2 regions of the Exiguobacterium sp. s46 genome follow, and region 1 is predicted to be linked to the other one. Evidence: riboswitches for the same ligand, from Rfam matches in the RefSeq annotation. Region 1 holds a riboswitch; the other holds the start of a gene.
The links. Region 1 has a riboswitch for FMN ahead of ribD (bifunctional diaminohydroxyphosphoribosylaminopyrimidine deaminase/5-amino-6-(5-phosphoribosylamino)uracil reductase RibD). Riboswitches for the same ligand answer to the same signal wherever they lie in the genome.
Positions count from the first base shown of each region.

Region 2: linked by a shared signal. The riboswitch ahead of KNQ08_RS09135 (ECF transporter S component) and the one ahead of ribD (bifunctional diaminohydroxyphosphoribosylaminopyrimidine deaminase/5-amino-6-(5-phosphoribosylamino)uracil reductase RibD) in region 1 are both predicted to bind FMN.

Region 1 covers NZ_JACSMY010000001.1:2,159,047-2,168,298, forward strand. Annotated here, with positions in the region: gene KNQ08_RS11120 (methyl-accepting chemotaxis protein) at 1-1,326, shown strand, start outside; gene KNQ08_RS11125 (DUF6612 family protein) at 1,380-2,201, opposite strand; gene ribH (6,7-dimethyl-8-ribityllumazine synthase) at 2,414-2,872, opposite strand; gene ribA (GTP cyclohydrolase II) at 2,869-4,059, opposite strand; gene ribE (riboflavin synthase) at 4,059-4,685, opposite strand; gene ribD (bifunctional diaminohydroxyphosphoribosylaminopyrimidine deaminase/5-amino-6-(5-phosphoribosylamino)uracil reductase RibD) at 4,670-5,710, opposite strand; FMN riboswitch at 5,870-6,014, opposite strand; gene KNQ08_RS11150 (M20 family metallopeptidase) at 6,198-7,403, opposite strand; gene KNQ08_RS11155 (MetQ/NlpA family ABC transporter substrate-binding protein) at 7,426-8,244, opposite strand; gene KNQ08_RS11160 (methionine ABC transporter permease) at 8,264-8,914, opposite strand; gene KNQ08_RS11165 (methionine ABC transporter ATP-binding protein) at 8,904-9,252, opposite strand, start outside.
Region 2 covers NZ_JACSMY010000001.1:1,744,857-1,754,108, reverse strand. Annotated here, with positions in the region: gene KNQ08_RS09150 (DUF1462 family protein) at 1-240, shown strand, start outside; gene KNQ08_RS09145 (NAD(P)/FAD-dependent oxidoreductase) at 281-1,333, opposite strand; gene KNQ08_RS09140 (YuzB family protein) at 1,426-1,659, shown strand; gene KNQ08_RS09135 (ECF transporter S component) at 1,736-2,302, opposite strand; FMN riboswitch at 2,457-2,599, opposite strand; gene KNQ08_RS09130 (HesB/IscA family protein) at 2,711-3,061, shown strand; gene KNQ08_RS09125 (NAD-dependent epimerase/dehydratase family protein) at 3,179-4,045, shown strand; gene KNQ08_RS09120 (GNAT family N-acetyltransferase) at 4,042-4,545, shown strand; gene KNQ08_RS09115 (GNAT family N-acetyltransferase) at 4,542-5,033, shown strand; gene KNQ08_RS09110 (NAD(P)/FAD-dependent oxidoreductase) at 5,276-6,274, opposite strand; gene KNQ08_RS09105 (NAD(P)/FAD-dependent oxidoreductase) at 6,520-7,731, shown strand; gene KNQ08_RS09100 (YuiB family protein) at 7,813-8,130, shown strand; gene glcT (glucose PTS transporter transcription antiterminator GlcT) at 8,232-9,089, shown strand.

The sequences.
Region 1 (9,252 bases):
CTTCTCGCCCTTAGTACGCCGGAAACCCAAAAAGAAGCGGTCACCTATTATGAAGGTGAGAGTCGTGATTCATACTTCGCCGTTTCTGATCAATTAACGAAAATCGTGAAATACAATAATCAACAAGCGAAAATAAATGGTGATGCCATCACAAGTTCTGCCAATACAGCTCACATCCTTTTCTTCACGATCATCGGTGTCGTCGGATTACTCGGTGTCATCTTCACCGTCTTGATTTTACGCTCGATCTTCGGTCCACTCCGCCAACTACAGGCGAAAACGTATGAACTAGCAACACAAGGTGGCGACTTGACGGCACAACTCGACGTCGTACGTGATGACGAGATTGGACAAATCGCCCAGTCGATGAATCAATTCATCGCCCACTTACGGACAATCATCATCCAGGTTGATGATACAGCAACCCATGTCGTGTCGACTTCACGTCACGTCTCCGGTCGAATCAGCGAACTCGATCAGGATATGGCGTCGACTTCCCATACGATTGAAAACTTATCAGCCGGGATGCAGGAGACAGCTGCTTCTGCCGAAGAGATGAACTCGTCTGCTGTCGATATGGAAGCGACGATTCATGATATCGTCGCTGGTGCAGAAGCGAACGGAAAACGGGCACAAGAAGTGGGTGGACGTGCTGAATCGCTTCAAGTCGTCGCAACCGAAGCGAAACAGACCGCGAATCACATTCTCGCTGAAACGAAAAGTAAACTCGAGGACGCAATGGCTCGCGCAAAGGCTGTCAAGGAAATTTCCGTCTTATCGGACGCGATCCTCTCGATCGCGGCGCAAACGAATCTATTGTCCCTTAACGCTTCAATTGAAGCAGCACGCGCTGGTGAAGTCGGTCGCGGCTTTGCCGTCGTCGCCGATGAAATTCGCAAACTTGCCGAAAGTAGTCGGGATACCGTCGAACAAATCCAAGATGTCTCGATTTCTGTCATCGAGTCCGTTGAACACTTGAACGCCGCGTCCGGCGAGATGCTCTCTTTCATTGATACAAAGGTCGCCAAAGACTACGATTTGTTTGAGGATGCCTCCGTCCAGTATCGGAACGACGCACATTTATTCGGTGATGCAGCGGAACACTTCGCTGCCCAAGCCGGTCAACTTCAGGAACTGACAGCGAACATGCTTGGTGTCATCAACGATGTTGCCGTCACCGTCAATGATGGTGCGCAGGGAACACAATCGATGTCGGAGCAAATCAATCATTCCGTCCAAGCGTTCCGAGATGTCCATGAACAGACTTCCGTCAGTCAACAACAGGCGGAAGCACTAAAGGATGTTCTCCGCCAGTTCCAAGTCTAAACGACAAGCCCCTCGTCTTCACATCAGAAGAGAGGGGCTTGTTTTTTCATTTTTTACTGTCCAGCACCTGTGAGCGGTTGTGCGTCTTTTGCTTCCGCCGGTAATGTGATCTCGTCGATCTCATTGAATTTCGAGAACGTCGACTCATTCTTCATGTTGAACTCGGTCTCTTTTTCAATCGCAAACACCATATCCATGTCGAGTGACTTCGGATAGAACGTCTTCGCGTCGTACGTCATTTTGTAGTTCATCTTTTTATAATCGATGCTATCCATCGCATCTTTCATCTGCGCCATCTGTCCTGTCTGTTCGAGTGAATCCTTCATGAAGGCTTTCAGGTCATCACCACTCAGCTTAACGTCGATCTGATAGACATCGCCCTCTTTTTTCGCTGTCCAATTATCTTTGTATTTCTTTAGGAGCTGCAAGTTTTGTTCCGTCGATGCCGATGATTCCATCGCTTCGACCATCTCGCCTAGTTCTGAAACGTCTTGAACGATCCATTGTCCGTTTTGCGAGAGGTACATTTTATCGTCAACGATGTAACTTTCAATCGTCACGTCTTTCCCGTCTTCAGGATTTTTCATCGTCATCGTCTGTTTCATCGCGAGCGGCTTTTGAATGATATCAGCGGAAACCTTCTGATCCATCGCCATCTCACCTGCTTTAGAGCTGACCGTTCCTTCCATGTGGAACGATTTGATGTCCTCTTGAGCGGCTGTCGCTTTCTTTAATAGCTCTGTGTTCGAGAGTTCCCCCGACTTCGTCGAACCAGATCCGCTGCCACTACCTGAATCCGTCTGTCCATCTTGGCATCCGGCTAGTCCAATCGATGCTGCGACAATCCCGGCTGCTACCCACCTTGTTTTCTTCATATTCATTTCCTCCTTTATACGCGTTACCCTGATTTACGAAAAACATTGGAAAATGTTTCAAACTTTCTTTAGTAGACCATTACCGTTCTACTTAAAATTGAATCCTCAAATTTCAAATCTACAATTCTTTTTTTGAAATTTGGTTCAGTGTTCGTGAGATTCCCGCAAAAAAACAGGCTGATGGAAGCTTCCATCAGCCTGTTTCTGGTTCGTTAGATCGTCCGTAAAAGATTCGCCATCTCAATCGCAGAAACCGCAGCTTCATAGCCTTTGTTCCCAGCTTTCGTACCGGCACGTTCGACTGCTTGCTCGATTGAATCCGTCGTCAGGACACCGAAGATGATCGGTACGCCTGTGTCGCGCGACGCACTCGCGACACCTTTCGCGACTTCGTTACAGACATAGTCATAGTGCGACGTTGCCCCGCGGATGACAGCGCCAAGCGTGATGACTGCGTCATACTTGCCGCTTTTCGCTAATTTTTCCGCGACAAGTGGAATTTCGAATGCTCCCGGAACCCACGCCGTATCGACAGCATCCGCTGCAACACCGTGACGACGGAAAGCGTCGTTTGCTCCTCCGACGAGTTTTGAAGTGATCAATTCGTTAAAACGTGCAGCGACGATTGCGACGCGTAGTCCTTCTCCTGTTAAGAAACCTTCGTAGATCATAATGTGTGTCCTCCTTGGATGTCGAGCCAGTGCCCGAGTTTCGTTTGTTTTGTTTTCAGATAACGCTGATTTTCAGGTTCAACCGGTACTTGATGTGGTACACGTTCGATGACTTCGATGCCTTCTTGTTCGAGCACCTGTTGTTTGTCCGGGTTATTCGTCATCAAGCGGATCTTTGTCACGCCTAGATCACGCAACATGTTCGCTGCGACCGTATAATCACGCATGTCCGTCGGATAACCGAGTGCATGGTTCGCTTCGACCGTATCGAGTCCTTGTTCCTGCAACTCGTACGCTTTTAACTTCGCCATCAGACCGATGCCGCGACCTTCCTGACGTAAATACAAGACGGCTCCACCTTCTCGTTCGATCCGCTCGAGTGCCGCATCGAGTTGCGGTCCACAATCGCACCGCTTCGAACCGAAGACGTCCCCTGTCAGGCATTCCGAGTGTAGACGGACGAGCATCCCGTCGTGTGCTTCGCCGGATAAGACAGCGACATGTTCTTTCTTATCTTGTGTCGTATAGCCAATCATCCGAAAGGCTCCGAACGTCGTCGGAAGCAACACTTCCGCCTCCCGCTTCAACGGTCGCTCAAGATACGCGACGAGTGCTTCGATCGTAATCAGTTTTAAATCATGTTCTTCCTTATAGAGAAGTAGATCATCGACCCGTGCCATCGTGCCGTCTTCCTTAATGATTTCACAGATGACGGCGATCTCATCGCTACCGGCAAGACGGGCAAGATCGACACCCGCTTCCGTATGTCCACGTCGCTCCCGGACACCGCCCTCTTTTGCGATCAATGGGAAGATGTGACCCGGTCGTTTGAAACGTTCCGGTCCATCCGTCAGCATCCGCTGAATCGTTAGCGACCGTTCCTCAGCACTGATGCCGGTCTTTGCCTCTTCATGATCGATGCTGAGCGTAAATGCCGTTCCATGTGGATCTGTATTATTCGCTGTCATCGGAGCAAGTTCGAGTCGCTGTGCGATCCGCGGACTGACTGGTACACAGACGAGTCCTTTTCCGTATGTGATCATGAAGTTGATGTTTTCCGGTGTCGCATGTTCTGCGAGCATGACGAGATCGCCCTCATTCTCACGATCCTCGTCATCGCAGACGATGATCGGTCGTCCGTTCTTCAAATCTTCTATCGCGTCTTCAATCAAGTCGAATCCGTTCATTACATGTCGCCTCCTAAGAATGCTGCCCAGTCCGTCTGCTTCTCATGCTGCGTGAAATGATAGAGATGTTTCGCCATCATGTCACACTCGATATTGACGACTGCGCCGCTTGCCAATCGATCAAACGTCGTCACTTGACGTGAGTGCGGAATCAATGAAATCGAGATCGTTTCCGGCGTGACGCGTTGCAACGTCAGGCTCGTGCCGTTGATTGCAATCGAGCCTTTCGGAATACAATACTTTTGCCACGATCCGACATCAAACGTATAGACCATCGCTTCTCCATCCGGTCGCCGACTGATCAGCCGCGCTGTTCCGTCGATATGTCCACTGACGAAATGACCGCCGAAACGACCGTCTGCCGGCATCGCCCGTTCGAGTTGCAATGGGCTTCCGACGCGGTACGTGCCGAGGGCTGTAGAACGGATCGTATCATGGACCGCATCCGCCGTGAAACCGGTCGGACTCATCGACGTGACGGTCAAACAAATCCCGTCGACGGCGATGCTATCACCGATCTTCGTTCCTTCGAGTACCCAGTGCGCCTCAATTTCAAGCGCTAACCCGTTCGGTCGCGGTATCTTTCGTTTTAAGGTTCCGACTTCTTCAATCAATCCGGTGAACATGTCGTCTCCTCCTTTCGGATGTACGTCAGATGGAGATCCGGTCCGACCGTCTCAACCTGATCGATTTGAAAACGATCTTCGATATCGTGTTGACTATTCCACGCATCGCCTTCAAAAATCGATGGGGCTTGGTAGACTTCGATTCGGTCAACGAGATCTGCTTCAAGGAAAGCGGCTTGAATCGTCGGTCCACCTTCGATCAAAACACTGCGGATGTCTTGTTCGTATAAGCGTTTCAAAATCGCTTCCGGCGTCTCATACTCACCAACGAGAACCGTCACCTGATCGTGACTAATCCGAGGAACACTCGTCAGCCAGTAGGTTGGATTTTTACCATCACGAAAAACTTGCGCCGTCTCCGGTACTCGACCACGACGATCGACGATTACCCGAATCGGTTCGATGCCTGACGCCGCGCGTAAGGTCAGTGCCGGATCATCGACGAGGACCGTCTCACTGCCGACGAGGATCGCATCATGGCGACCTCGCAGAGCACGACCGTTCGCGCGTGCTTCTTCTGACGTGATCCAGCGCTGTTCACCTGTCGCCGCGATCCCGTTCATCGTCTGAGCGATCTTGACGGTCACGGTCGGACGTTTTCGTTCGATCGTCTTCCAGAATTCCGTGTAGAGGGCTTCTGCCTCATGCCGTAACAAGCCGACCTCGACTTCGACTCCCGCGTCCTGTAGACGTTTGATTCCTGAACCAGCGACAATCGCATGTTTGTCTTCCGTTGCGACGAAGACTCGTTTGATCCCTGCTTGTAGAATCGCTTCCGTGCATGGTGGCGTCTTACCGTGATGGTTGCATGGCTCGAGCGTCACGTAAAGATCAGCACCACGGGCGGCCTCTCCTGCCATCCGTAAGGCCTCGACTTCCGCATGCGGCCCACCGGCAAATCGGTGCGCACCAAAGCCGATGATGCGTCCTTGTTTGACGATGACACAGCCGACACTTGGATTCGGACTTGTTTGTCCGTGTAACATATGTGCTAATTGCATGGCATAACTCATCATCTGTGACATCGCGTTCACTCCTTTCAAATGAAAAAAGACGCCCCTTGAAAAAGGGGCGTCTGTATAGAAGGGTTCACGAAATACACGGTTCGCCCACTGCATTTTTTCATGCAGAAAGAGACCACCTCCTGAAAACATTTTTTCAGAAAATAGCTTGAATCGTGTCGTTTCGTTCTTCTCCCATCCGGACTTTACCGTCGGCCCTGGAATCTCACCAAGTCAGCCATGATGCGTACATCATGGGTCGCGGGCTCGTCGATCAATCGATCGCATCACCGCCGGTTGGGATTTTCACCCTACCCCGAAGAACTGGATTATTGAGTTATACAACTTTAGCCTAGCATATCTTTTTCAAGAAAACAAAGCGCAAATGCTTCTGTCTTATCTCTTTTTTGATTTCGTTCCACTTCTGTCATCCATCACCAATTCGCGATCAACTGGATCTCAAAAACGACTGGAGCACCTGATAGCAGTGCGTCCAGTCGTTGTGTTCTGCTTACAAATACCCGTTCTTCCGGTCGTGGAATTCTTGAGCGATTGCCCCGCGCGTCCGTTCATCCGCGAGGACGCGAAGCGCTGTCCGCGCGAGGATTTTCGCCCCCGTGATCAATGCTTCATCTCCAGCTGCTGAACGGGCCGCTTCTTTGAATGCTTCCGTATGGGCGACCAGATCGTCCGGACCAATCTTGATATACGGATGGATTGTCGGGATGACTTGACTGATGTTACCGGCATCCGTCGAGCCAAGCCCCGGTCGTTCGTCTAAATGGACCGTTTCGCCGAGCGCCTCTGCTTCTTCTTGGAACAGACGGTCGAACGTCCGATTGAAGACAAGGTTATCGACTTCATTTTGGAACGCGATGACGTCAAGCGTCGCCCCGGTCGCGAGTGCCGCGCCTTGGGCAACGGCTTTGACTTTTTCCGTGACGGCATTGAGGCGTTCCCGTGTCGTTGCCCGGATGAAGAAACGTGCTTTTGCGTATTCCGGAATGATGTTCGGCGCATCGCCACCATGCGTGATGATCCCGTGGATCCGGACATCGTCTGGTAACTGCTGACGTAAAGCATTGATTCCGTTGAAGAGTTGAATGACAGCGTCGAGGGCGTTGATGCCTTCTTCCGGTGACGCCGCTGCGTGCGCCGGACGACCCGTAAAGGCAAAGTCGAGCGGATCGACCGCAAGGGAAGAACCCGTGATCCGTGTTTGACCTGAAGGATGGACCATTAAGGCTGCATCGATCCCTTCCAGCAACTGATGTTTGACGAAACTGCCTTTCGCACTACCGTTCGGTCCACCTTCCTCGGCCGGTGTTCCGAGCACGATGACACTCCCGCCGACTTCATCGAGTACTTTACTGAGCGCGATTGCTGCCGCAACACTCGTCGTGCCGATGATGTTATGTCCGCACGCGTGACCAATGCCTGGCAACGCATCATACTCAGCAAGAAAGGCAATCGTCGCGCCTGGTCGATCGCTCGACTTCTTCGCGAAGAACGCGGTATCGTGTCCCGCGACGCCGAGTTCTACCGTAAAACCTTCAGCCGTTAGACGCTCCGCATGTAGCCGCGAAGCAAAGAATTCCTCGTTGCCGATTTCCGGCGTCGCATGAATTCGGTGACTCGTCTCAAGGTACGATTCCCGTTTTTGTTCGATGTCTTGTTCAATCGTCTCTACCCATGTCGTGCGTACTGGTGTCGTCATGCTATCCACTCTCCTTTTGAAATTATTCGCCGATGTCGCTTAGTGGAACGAACGTCGGGATCGTACTGCCTTTGTATTCTTTTTTGATGAAGGCCGCGACATCTTTTTGTTGATACAGCGATGCGATTTTTTTCAGTTCTTTTTTGTTCTTGTCTTCCGTCCGTGTCGCGATGATGTTGATGTATGGTTTTGCTGTCTCGTTCTCATGGACGATCGAGTCCTTGATCGGGTTGAAGCCAGCGTCAACGGCAATGCCATTGTTGATGATCGACGCCGCGACGTCCGGTAAGACGCGTGGCGTTTGCCCGGCGACGATCGGAACGATTTTCAGCTTTTTCGGATTCTCGACGATCTTATCGACCGAACCGTTACCATCGAAGTCGTCCGGTAGCTTGATCAGACCTGCTTCTTGCAGTAACAAGAGGGCGCGTCCCATGTTCGTCGCTTCGTTCGGAACAGCGATTTTTCCGCCATTTGGAATGTCTTTGACATCCTTGTATTTATCCGAGTAGATCCCCATCGGTGCGATGACAGTCGTCGCAATCGGCGATAGCTTCAAGTTATGTTCTTTCTTGAAAGCGTTGAAGTAGGAAATCGTCTGGAAGGCATTGGCGTCGATCTCACCCTCAGCCAGTGCCATGTTCGGCTGGACATAATCGGAGAACTTGACGAGTTCGATTTTGATGCCTTCCTTCTCTGCTTTTTTCGCGACATAATCCCAAACTTGTGTGTCTGAACCGCTGACACCGAGCTTGATCGTCTTTTCGTCTTCTCCTGATGCTGCGCACCCGGCAAATAAAATCGTCGTGAGTGTTGCTCCAATTGCTACTGCTTTTTTCATGGCTGAATCGCTCCCTTGATTAATGTCTTCTAATTTTTCGTGCGACGATGTTGCCTGTCGTCTGTAAGCCTTGGACTAAGATGACGAGAATCCCGACCGTGATGATCATGACTTTCGTGTCGAATCGTTGATAACCATAGGTGATCGCTAAGTCACCGAGACCACCGCCTCCAATCGCACCTGCCATCGCTGACGCCCCGATCAAGCCAACCGTCGCGATCGTTAAGTTCAGGATGAGTGAACCGAGTGCTTCCGGCAGGAGGAAGCGGAAAATCGTTTGAAACGGTGTCGCGCCCATCGCTTCTGCTGCTTCAAGAACGCCTTTATCGACTTCGAGTAAAGAACTCTCGATCAGACGCGCCATGTACGGTGCAGCGTAAAAGACGAGCGGGACGATGGCGGCTTCTGTTCCGATCGATGTCTGAACGATCAAGCGCGTCAACGGGATGATCGCGACGAGTAAGATGATGAACGGAATCGAGCGGAAAATATTGACGATACTGTTGAAGAACGTGAACAGCGGGACATTTTCAAGCAATGCTCCTTTTCGCGTGACGACAAGCAGGATCCCGAGTGGTAAGCCGATCAATGTCGAGAATAAGAGCGAAACGGATACCATCGTCATCGTCTGTAAAAATGCTGTCCAGATATCACTGTAATTAACTAGCATGGGCAAGTACCTCCTCGACCGTCACCTGTGCCTGATCGATGTAGTGTAACGCTCGTTTTACTTCAGCCGGCTCACCGATCAGTTCAACGAGCAGAGTGCCAAACGGTGTCTCCTGCAACTCCGTGATGCTACCGTGCAAGATGTTGACATCGACGTCAAAGCGTTTCGCAACTTGCGATAAGAGCGGCTGCCCGGTGTGATGTCCGAGGAAATGAATCTTATAGATCGGATGTGCATTCCGGGACTCGATCAACTGGCGAATCGATGCTGGAATCTCGTCGTGCATGACGGAGCGAACGAAGTTTTTCGCTGTCTCGGTCTTTGGATTCGAAAAGACA
Region 2 (9,252 bases), 410 kb from region 1:
AGCTCGGAAGAGACGTTCAGTTGGCTAAAAGCTGTCCTCGGACGGAAATATGAGCAAGAAATGACGCTACGCTATGTCGATTTCGAGACAGCAACATCGGATCAATGGACGGAAGCCTTGAAAGAGGAAGTCTATTTTTATCCACTGATCGTGCTTGATGATGAGATGATTGACGAGGGGTACGTCAAGCTGAAGACGATCACGGCAGCGATCGATGCGAAGTTAAGTCAGACGGGGTAATGAAGAAGAGGTATCCCAAAGCTTGGGACACCTCTTTTGTTCATTTAATCTTTTTGTGTTTCCATAAGACGCCGGACTTCAAGAGACGTGGGACTTTCCCCGTCAGCGCTTGCTTGCCCATGACGATCCCAAAACCGTCTGATTTCCCGAGCGATCCGAGCATCCCGCGCAGTTTGATTTCTGGCAGTTTAGGCAATTTCTTCCCTTGCCACTTCGCTTGCAAGACGTCGACGACTTGTTCTGCCTGATGTTCTGCGAGTTGACCGCTTGGCGCATACGGCAAGCTGGCACAATCGCCGATGACGAAGACGTTATCGTATTCCGGCACGTGATGATGTGCCGTCAATTTGATCCGACCGCCACTGTCTGCAGCAAAGCCGAGATCGCGAACGACCTTGACCGGCTGCGTACCTGCCGTCCAAATCGTCAAGTCCGACGGGTACGTATCGTCGCCGTTTCGCACGTCGTCCGCCGTGACGAGCGTGACGTTCGAATTGTTGATGACTTCCACGTCATGCTCCTCGAACCATTCCTGGACGTAAGACGAGACTTTATCGGATAAGAATGACAAGACGGATGGACCGCGGTCGAACAGACGAATCGTTAAATCCTTCCGGCTCTCATGCAGTTCACTGGCAAGTTCGACACCAGATAGACCAGCACCGACGATCGAGACGACGGACCCCGGTGACAGACCACAGATCGCTTGCTGTGTCTTGCGCGATTCTTCAAGTGTCTGGATGCTGTATGTAAACTCTTGAGCACCCGGAATGTTGTGGTATTTATCCTCGCAACCGAGGGCGATGATCAAGTCATCATAGAATAATTCTGATCCGTCTTGCAGGTGGACCGTATTCGTCTCTGGTGAGATTTTAATGACATGTCCATATTTATAAGTAAGATGTTTCCCCTCCGGAAATTCAATCCGGACATCCCGATCTGATAATGTACCTGCTGCGAGTGCGTAGTATTCCGTTTTGAGTGCGTGGTACGGTAGACGGTCGACGAGCGTGACGGCAACTTCCTCGTCCTTGAATCGCTCACAAATCCGCATTCCACCATAACCTCCGCCGAGTACGACCAATTGCTTCATAACGTAAAATCCCCCTTAGTTCCCCTAAATCAGTCTGACCTTGTATAATACGACATGAGGCAGGTCGTTTCCTGCTTGAAGGAGGAAAAAAAGTGAATCCGATTATTGAATTTTGTATTAGTAACTTAGCGGCTGGTACACAGGTCGTCATGGAGCAACTTGAACGTGACCCGAATGTTGACGTCGTCGAATACGGTTGCCTCGGTTATTGCGGGATTTGTTCGCTTGACCATTTTTGTCTCGTAGATGGTGAGACCGTCGTAGGTGAAACGCCGGAAGAGTTGCTTGAAAAGATTTATCTGAAAATCGAAGAGAATGAGCTGTGAGCATGGACGGCCAAAAAATCCCCTCGTTCGTCTGAACGAGGGGATTCGTGTCCGTCAGCGGGCGCAGCTTTTCGGATCAGGCAGATTGTTGGCGGCGCATCATCCATGGGCGTAGTTTCAAGAACAATGGAATGAAGAGTGCCGAGATGAACAAAGCCTTGATGACGTTAAACGGTAAGATACCGGCAGTGATCGCTGTCCATTTGACAGCTGGATCCGCCATGTAATCCATACCGAGGAACCATGCATACGCTGGAAGGATCAAGATATAGTTGAGGATCGCAAGACCGAGTGCCATCGTGATCGTACCAGCGACGAGACCAGTTGCGAGACCTTGTGTTGATTTCTTTTTGTGGTAGAACCAGCTGACAGGTAGTACGAATGCGACGCCTGCAGCGAAGTTCGCGAATTCTCCGACCGGAACACCACTTCCGCGGAAGATGTAGTATAACACGTTCTTCAATGCTTCGACGATGACACCTGCGACCGGTGAGAACATGATCGCTGCGACAAGAGCAGGAACATCACTGAAGTCGATCTTCAGATAGTTTGGTAAGAACGGTAGTGGAAAATTGATAAGCATAAGAACAAATGAGATTGAACCTAACATTGACAGAGTGACCATTTTTTGTGTGCGTTTCATACGAGTATTGTCTCCTTTTGCTCGTTCCTCTCGATGAAGTATTGGCATGACTGCGACCATAAAGAAACCCCTATTGATCAGATCAACAGGGGAGAAGTCCGCATTAAATAAACCTAATCGATTATTGCAAAATCGATCAAATTCAAACTCATGCCGCCATCTTCTCCCATCCAGACTGTACTGTCGGCTCCTGAATTACACAGAATCAGCAAATAGCGCCCTATTCGCTCGCGGGCTTCAACTTAAAAAGAGTTGTTTACCGCCGGTCGGGAATTTCACCCTGCCCTGAAGATGGAACGATTATTTTATTGTACATACCATTTATACAACGAATTCAAGATAGTTTCAAGCAACTAGGTTTCGATTCGCTCAGAAGTTGCGTATACTAAAGAAAAGGAAGGTGATGACATGATCCATTTAACGGAGGCAGCAGCGCTACAAGTCCAGGACATGATGGCGCAGGCACCAGCAGATGAACGAAATCTTCGGATGCTCGTCCAAGGTGGTGGATGTAGTGGTCTGTCGTACGGAATGGGATTCGATCAACAAAAAGAAACGGATCTCGTTTTTGAACAGCACGGCGTGACCGTCATCGTGGACGAAAAAGATTATCCGGTCGTCAAAGGACTGGAAATCGATTATAAGCAGTCGATGCTCGGCGGCGGATTTACGATTACGAATCCGAATGCTATCGCAACATGCGGTTGCGGGACATCGTTCCGAACAGCAACAAATGCCGGGACACCGGGTGGCTGTTAATGAATCCAATCGTGGACATCGTCCACGATTTTTTTTATTGCCTTCTACAGGAGACCTGTTCCGTTGACTCGAAATATTAAGAGAGTGAATGCTACTACGAACAGGGAGGGCTTCAAGATGAGAAAAGTATTGATCTTCGGGGGAACACGCTATTTCGGACGACGCTTAGCGATTCGGTTAGCCGATTCAGGGGATGATGTGACGATCGTCACACGCGGCGAGCATACTCCACCGGTCGCGAAGGGCTTGACATTCTTTAAAGGGGATCGGACATCAAGCAGTACGATGAAGGACTTGAGCCAACAGCACTGGGATGTCATCTATGACAATATCTGTTTCACACCGTATCAAGCGAAGCTCGCGGTCGACGCGTTTGAAGGAAAAGTCGGACGCTACGTGTTGACGTCGACGATGTCTGTCTATGAAGACGGTGGTGCGAATATCACGGAGCGTGCCTACAATCCGTTTCCCGGGAAATATGAGCTTGAGAAGGAACATGGATATGGCGAAGGGAAACGCCAAGCGGAGAGTTATTTCTTCCAACGGGCGACGTTCCCAGTCGTTGCGGTCCGTTTTCCGGTCGTCCTCGGACCAGATGACTATACGGAGCGACTCGTTTTTCATATCAAGCGGGCGCTAGACGGTCGTCCGATCGTTGCCGAAAACACATACGCGAAGATGGGGTATATCTCAAGTTACGAAGCTGCTGCCTTTCTTGAGTGGTGTGGTCGTTCGGAACTGACCGGACCAATCAACGCTGCAAGTGACGGTGTCTTATCAATTCAAGACCTAGTGGATAAGATCGACCGCGTTGCGGGAACGACGAGTCAACTCGTTGCAAAAGGAGAGGATGAATCGCCGCTTGCGCCAGAACGCGATTTCTATATGGATACGAAAGCTGCGAAACAAGCGGGCTATCTGTTCCAACATGTCGATGACTGGCTCGATCGTTTGATTGAAGAGGAGGTGCGCAATCACCAATGATGCAGTTGATGAAACCAGCTCTTGCGTGGGAGACAGAGTATCGTGCCTTTTTAGAAGACTGGCGAGAGTCGGGCGAAACGATCGTGCCGGAAGCAGTCGGAGACACATATGAACCACTGGGCGCTTATTTTGCGGAACTGAAGGAAATGGAGACAACAGTCAGACCGGGTCTTGTCACCCATTCGACGTACTGGATGGTCGACGGGCAACGAATCGTCGGTGCGCTGAACTTCCGGCATGACTTGACGGAGAACTTGAAGTTGTACGGCGGACACATCGGATACGGCATCCGACCATCCGAGCGTCAGAAAGGATATGCGACGACCGGACTCCGTTTAGCGCTAGAAGAAGCACGGCAACGTGGACTCGATCAAGTGCTGTTGACGTGTGGCGTTGATAATCTAGCATCTCGCCGTGTCATCTTGGCGAACGGTGGACAAGAAATCGAGCCGACTGTTCGTAATGGACGCGAGACACGTCGCTTCATCATCCCGTTATGAGGATTCGTGAAGCACGTCTTGAAGATGCGTCAGCTATCGCCCGCGTTCATATTGATGCCTGGCGGGAGACGTATCAAGGTATTATTCCGGACACTTATTTAGTGCAGTTATCGCACGAAAAACGGACGAAACAATGGGAACAGACATTAGTCAATCAGCGCGTGTATGTTGCCGTGTCAGGAGAAGAAGTCGTTGGTTTTGCGCAAGGTGGAGCGAATCGAAGTGATGCGCGTGAAGGTGAGTTGTATGCGATTTATGTCTTGCAAGCGTCGCAAGGACAAGGACTCGGAAAAGCTTTGTTTCAACGCATCGCTGAGGACTTAGCGGAATATGAGATGATGCAGGTTTCTGTCTTGCGGGATAATCCAGCGTGCCAGTTTTACGAGCGATTCGGTGGTCAGGTCTTCGAAGAATCGATGATTGAGCGAGGTGGGGTGGAACTCGTGCAACGGGTTTACCGGATACCTGTTAAAAGATCATCCGTATGAAATCGGACGTTTTCAACATCTTTGCTTTCCTCAGGCGGGAGGTAAGCCGCGCCAGTTCCCATTCCATGTGATCTGTCGGGTCTTACCTATCCCTGACGGAAGCACACATCGTGCTTCCTTTTCCTGTAGGAGTCGAAGATGTTTGTTCACGTCCTATATGTGATTCCATCAAAATAAGAGGTCGGACTCCGATATGTCATCCGGAATTCGACCTCTTATTTGTTTTCAGCCATTCAGTTATCTCAAGAATGATTCGTTACTTTTTCGAACAGACTCGTCGAGTGTTGCGGGTGACGAGCAGATGGATCAACGAGAAGCTTCGCTTGGTTAACGGCGATCGGTGCTTCACCGAAGCCCGTTGCGATCAGTTTGACGCGTCCTTCGTAAGTCGCGATATCACCACAAGCGAAGACGCCTGGAATCGCAGTCTCCATCTTCGAATTGACACGAATCGAATTGCGTTCGAATTCGACTTCCCATTCTTTGAGCGGTCCGAGTGACGAGACGAAGCCGAAGTTACAGACGACATCGTCCGCAGCGACGACGACGACTTCACCACTTTCAGCATGTTTGAACGTCAGCGTCTCGATGTGCGTCTCACCTGTGACCGATTCAAGTGTATACGGCGTCATGACGTTGACGGACGAATCGTGTAACAGTTCGACCGAATGTTCATGGGCACGGAACTTATCACGACGGTGGACGAGCGTGACGGATTTTGCAATCGGCTCAAGCATCAATGACCAGTCAACTGCAGAGTCACCGCCACCAAGTAAGACGACTTGGCGATCCTTGAAGCGTTCCATGTCGTTGACGAAATAGTGTAAGTTTGTTTCTTCGAAGCGTTCTGCATCTGCCACTCCGAGTGGACGCGCGGCGAACGAGCCGTTTCCTGCCGTCAAGATGACGGTCTTCGTATAATGCTCGCCTTTATTCGTGACGAGGCGGATGATTCCATCATCCATCCGTTCGTAAGCGATGACGGTCTCACCGAGCACGTATGTCGGATCGAATTCATTTGCTTGTTCAAGCAACCGATCGACCAGTTCCTGTGCTTTTACTTTCGGAAAACCGGCAATATCGTATATATATTTTTCAGGATAAAGCGTAGCGAGTTGACCACCTAATTGAGGTAGACTCTCGATGACCTTCGTCTTCATCTGGCGCATTCCTGAATAAAACGCGGTGAACAGTCCGACTGGACCGCCGCCGATGATCGTGACATCATATGGTTGGTGCATCTGATTCCCTCCTAGCGTTGGATAGGTCCATTATATAGGAAGTAGGGGGTGAAGGTGCAAGTACGGAACATCTCACATTTTTTTTTAAGGGAAATTACATTTTTCTTTTGCAATCATTCCTGAAAAGTGTTTCAATAGGCTTATAGACATGTGAACATTATTTGAACAAAATTTTTGAGCATTCGTCTGTAATTGAATGTGAAGAAAATCACAACAAAACTACGATTCGTAAGGAGTATCAGAACATGAACACACCTAACATTGTTATTCTTGGAGCGGGCTACGGTGGATTGATCACAGCAGTCAACCTTCAAAAGAAACTCGGCGTCGATCAAGCGAACATCACGTTGATTAACAAACACGACTATCATTACCAAACAACTTGGTTGCATGAACCAGCTGCAGGTACGATGTCTGCGGAGCAAGCGCGCATCTACATCAATGATGTCATCAACCCGTCACGCGTCAAACTTGTCAAAGGTATCGTTGAGAAAGTCGACACGGCTGCTAAAACGGTTCTCTTACAAGATGGCGGAACAGTTCCTTACGATTACGTCGTCGTTGCTCTCGGTGGTGTTCCTGAAACATTCGGTATCAAAGGATTGAAGGAACACGCGCTGACGATCAGCTCGTTGAACAGCGTCCGTAAAATCAAGGAACATATCGATTACTCATTCGCACAGTACAAAACAACAGGATCACAAGATCGTTCACTCTTGACGATCGTTGTTGGTGGTGCTGGATTCACAGGAATCGAGTTCATGGGTGAGCTCGTCAACCGTATTCCAGAACTGTGCAAACAATATGACATTCCACGCGAACTCGTTCGTGTCGTCAACATCGAGGCAGCACCGACAGTCCTTCCAGGATTCGATGCAGATCTCGTCAACTATGCACACAAATGGCTTGAGCGCCAAGGCATCGAGTTCAAACTCGGTAACGGCATCAAGGAATGTGGACCAGGAAGCGTCACATTCGGTCCGCTTCAAGGCGACACGACTGAGACGATCGAAGCGAACACGATCATCTGGACTGGTGGCGTCAGCGGTAACCCTGTCGTTGCAGCATCTGGTTTCGAAGCGATGCGTAACCGTGTCGTCGTTGAAGAAGATCTCCGTGTTCCAGGACACGACAATGTCTTCATGATCGGTGACTGTTCAGCAGTCATGGACCCAAGTTCGAACCGTCCGTACCCACCGACTGCACAAATCGCGACACAACAAGCACACAAAGTCGCTGAGAACATCGCAGCACTCATCGCGGGCCGTCAAACATCGACGTTCACGTACGAGAACAAAGGAACGGTCGCTTCGCTTGGTCACAAAGACGGCATCGGCATGGTCTTTGGTAAGAAGATTTACGGTCGTAATGCATCGTTCATGAAAAAAGTCATCGACAACAAACACTTCTTCGAACTGAAAAAGCTTGGTCTTGCGATCAAAAAAGGGAAGTTCTAAGTTCACGTTTTAGGCAAATGTACACTCGTGCATTTGCCTTTTTTGTCGGTTATACTAGAAGAGATTCAAAGGGGGAACAGTATGCATATCATTCAAGCCGTGATCGGGAGTGTGCTTTATCTCGTCATGTTCTTTAGTATCGGATTCATCTTAAACATGTTGTTGCGGAGTACATGGGTGATGCTCGTACTCTATCCGGTCATTATCATCATGATGATCGACAACCAATCGACGCTCGAATACTTCACGAATGCTCGTGAAGCGATTCCGAATCTTGGGGACCGGATTGCTGGTCTACAGACAGCGGATATCACGATGTTCGCGGCTGGTCTTGCCGGAATCATCATCGCCGGTCTATCGATTCGCTTCTTGCGTAAGAGCGGTTACCAAATGTTTTAAAGTCTACTTGAGTAAGTAGGCTTTTTTCGTGTCTGAAAAACCGTTATAATAAAAACAATGTCTTTAAATAAATGTGTAAGAGCAGATTGGGTTGAGAGCGAATGGATAAACAAATGTACCACGTTATCAAGGTATTGAATAATAATGTCGTCATTTGTTCGACTGGTGCGAATCAGGAAGTCATTATCCTCGCGAAAGGGATTGGCTTCGGTCGGAAGCCAGGCGATCAACTGACAGATCTCGACAAGTTGGAAAAAGTCTACACGTTGAAGGATAAAGAAGAACAGGATCAATATAAGGCGCTCGTCGGTCATCTTGATGAGAATTTCATCGCGTTGATGAACGAAATCGTCTCGATGATCGAGACACGCTTCGGAAAAAAGGTCGACGAACATATCCATATCGGATTGACGGATCATTTGACGTTTACGTTCAAGCGACTGGAACAAGGAATGGAAGTCACGAATCCGTTTCTTGCTGAAACGGAAGCCTTGTATCCGGAAGAGTACGCTCTTGCAGAAGAAATCGTCGAGTTCATCAGTGCCGAGATGAATTTTTACCTGCCTCCAGCTGAGACAGGATTCATCGCACTTCATATTCATTCAGCGACGAACTTCAAAGACGTACTCGAAGTCAACCGCCATCATCAACTCGTCGGTTTAATTGCTAGTCATATCGAACAGCGACTGGAGATTAAAATCGATCGAAAATCGCTTGATTACAAGCGTCTGATTCGGCATCTTCGTTCAGCGATTGAAAGGGTTTCCAATGGGGAGTATCTAGAGGCTCCAGAAAAAGTAGAAAAGCTATTGCGTGAAGAATATCCGCTATGCTATGATACTGCTTGGGAGCTGATGTCCATCATGGAACGTCAGTTGAAGAAAGCGGTACCGCGCGGTGAGGCGACGTATCTTACGATGCATCTGCAACGCTTAGTGCAGTACGATTCAGGTAAATGACCGCACGGACTACGTGTTACTGATACGATCAGGCATGAGTGGGATGTCGGGCAAGAAGCTTTATTTCCGTTATTCAACGGGATAAGTCTATTGTCTACAATCCGCTCGTGCCTGATTTTTTTCTGTAAAAAATCGGTCAGATGTCTGACTTTTTTCGTCTCAA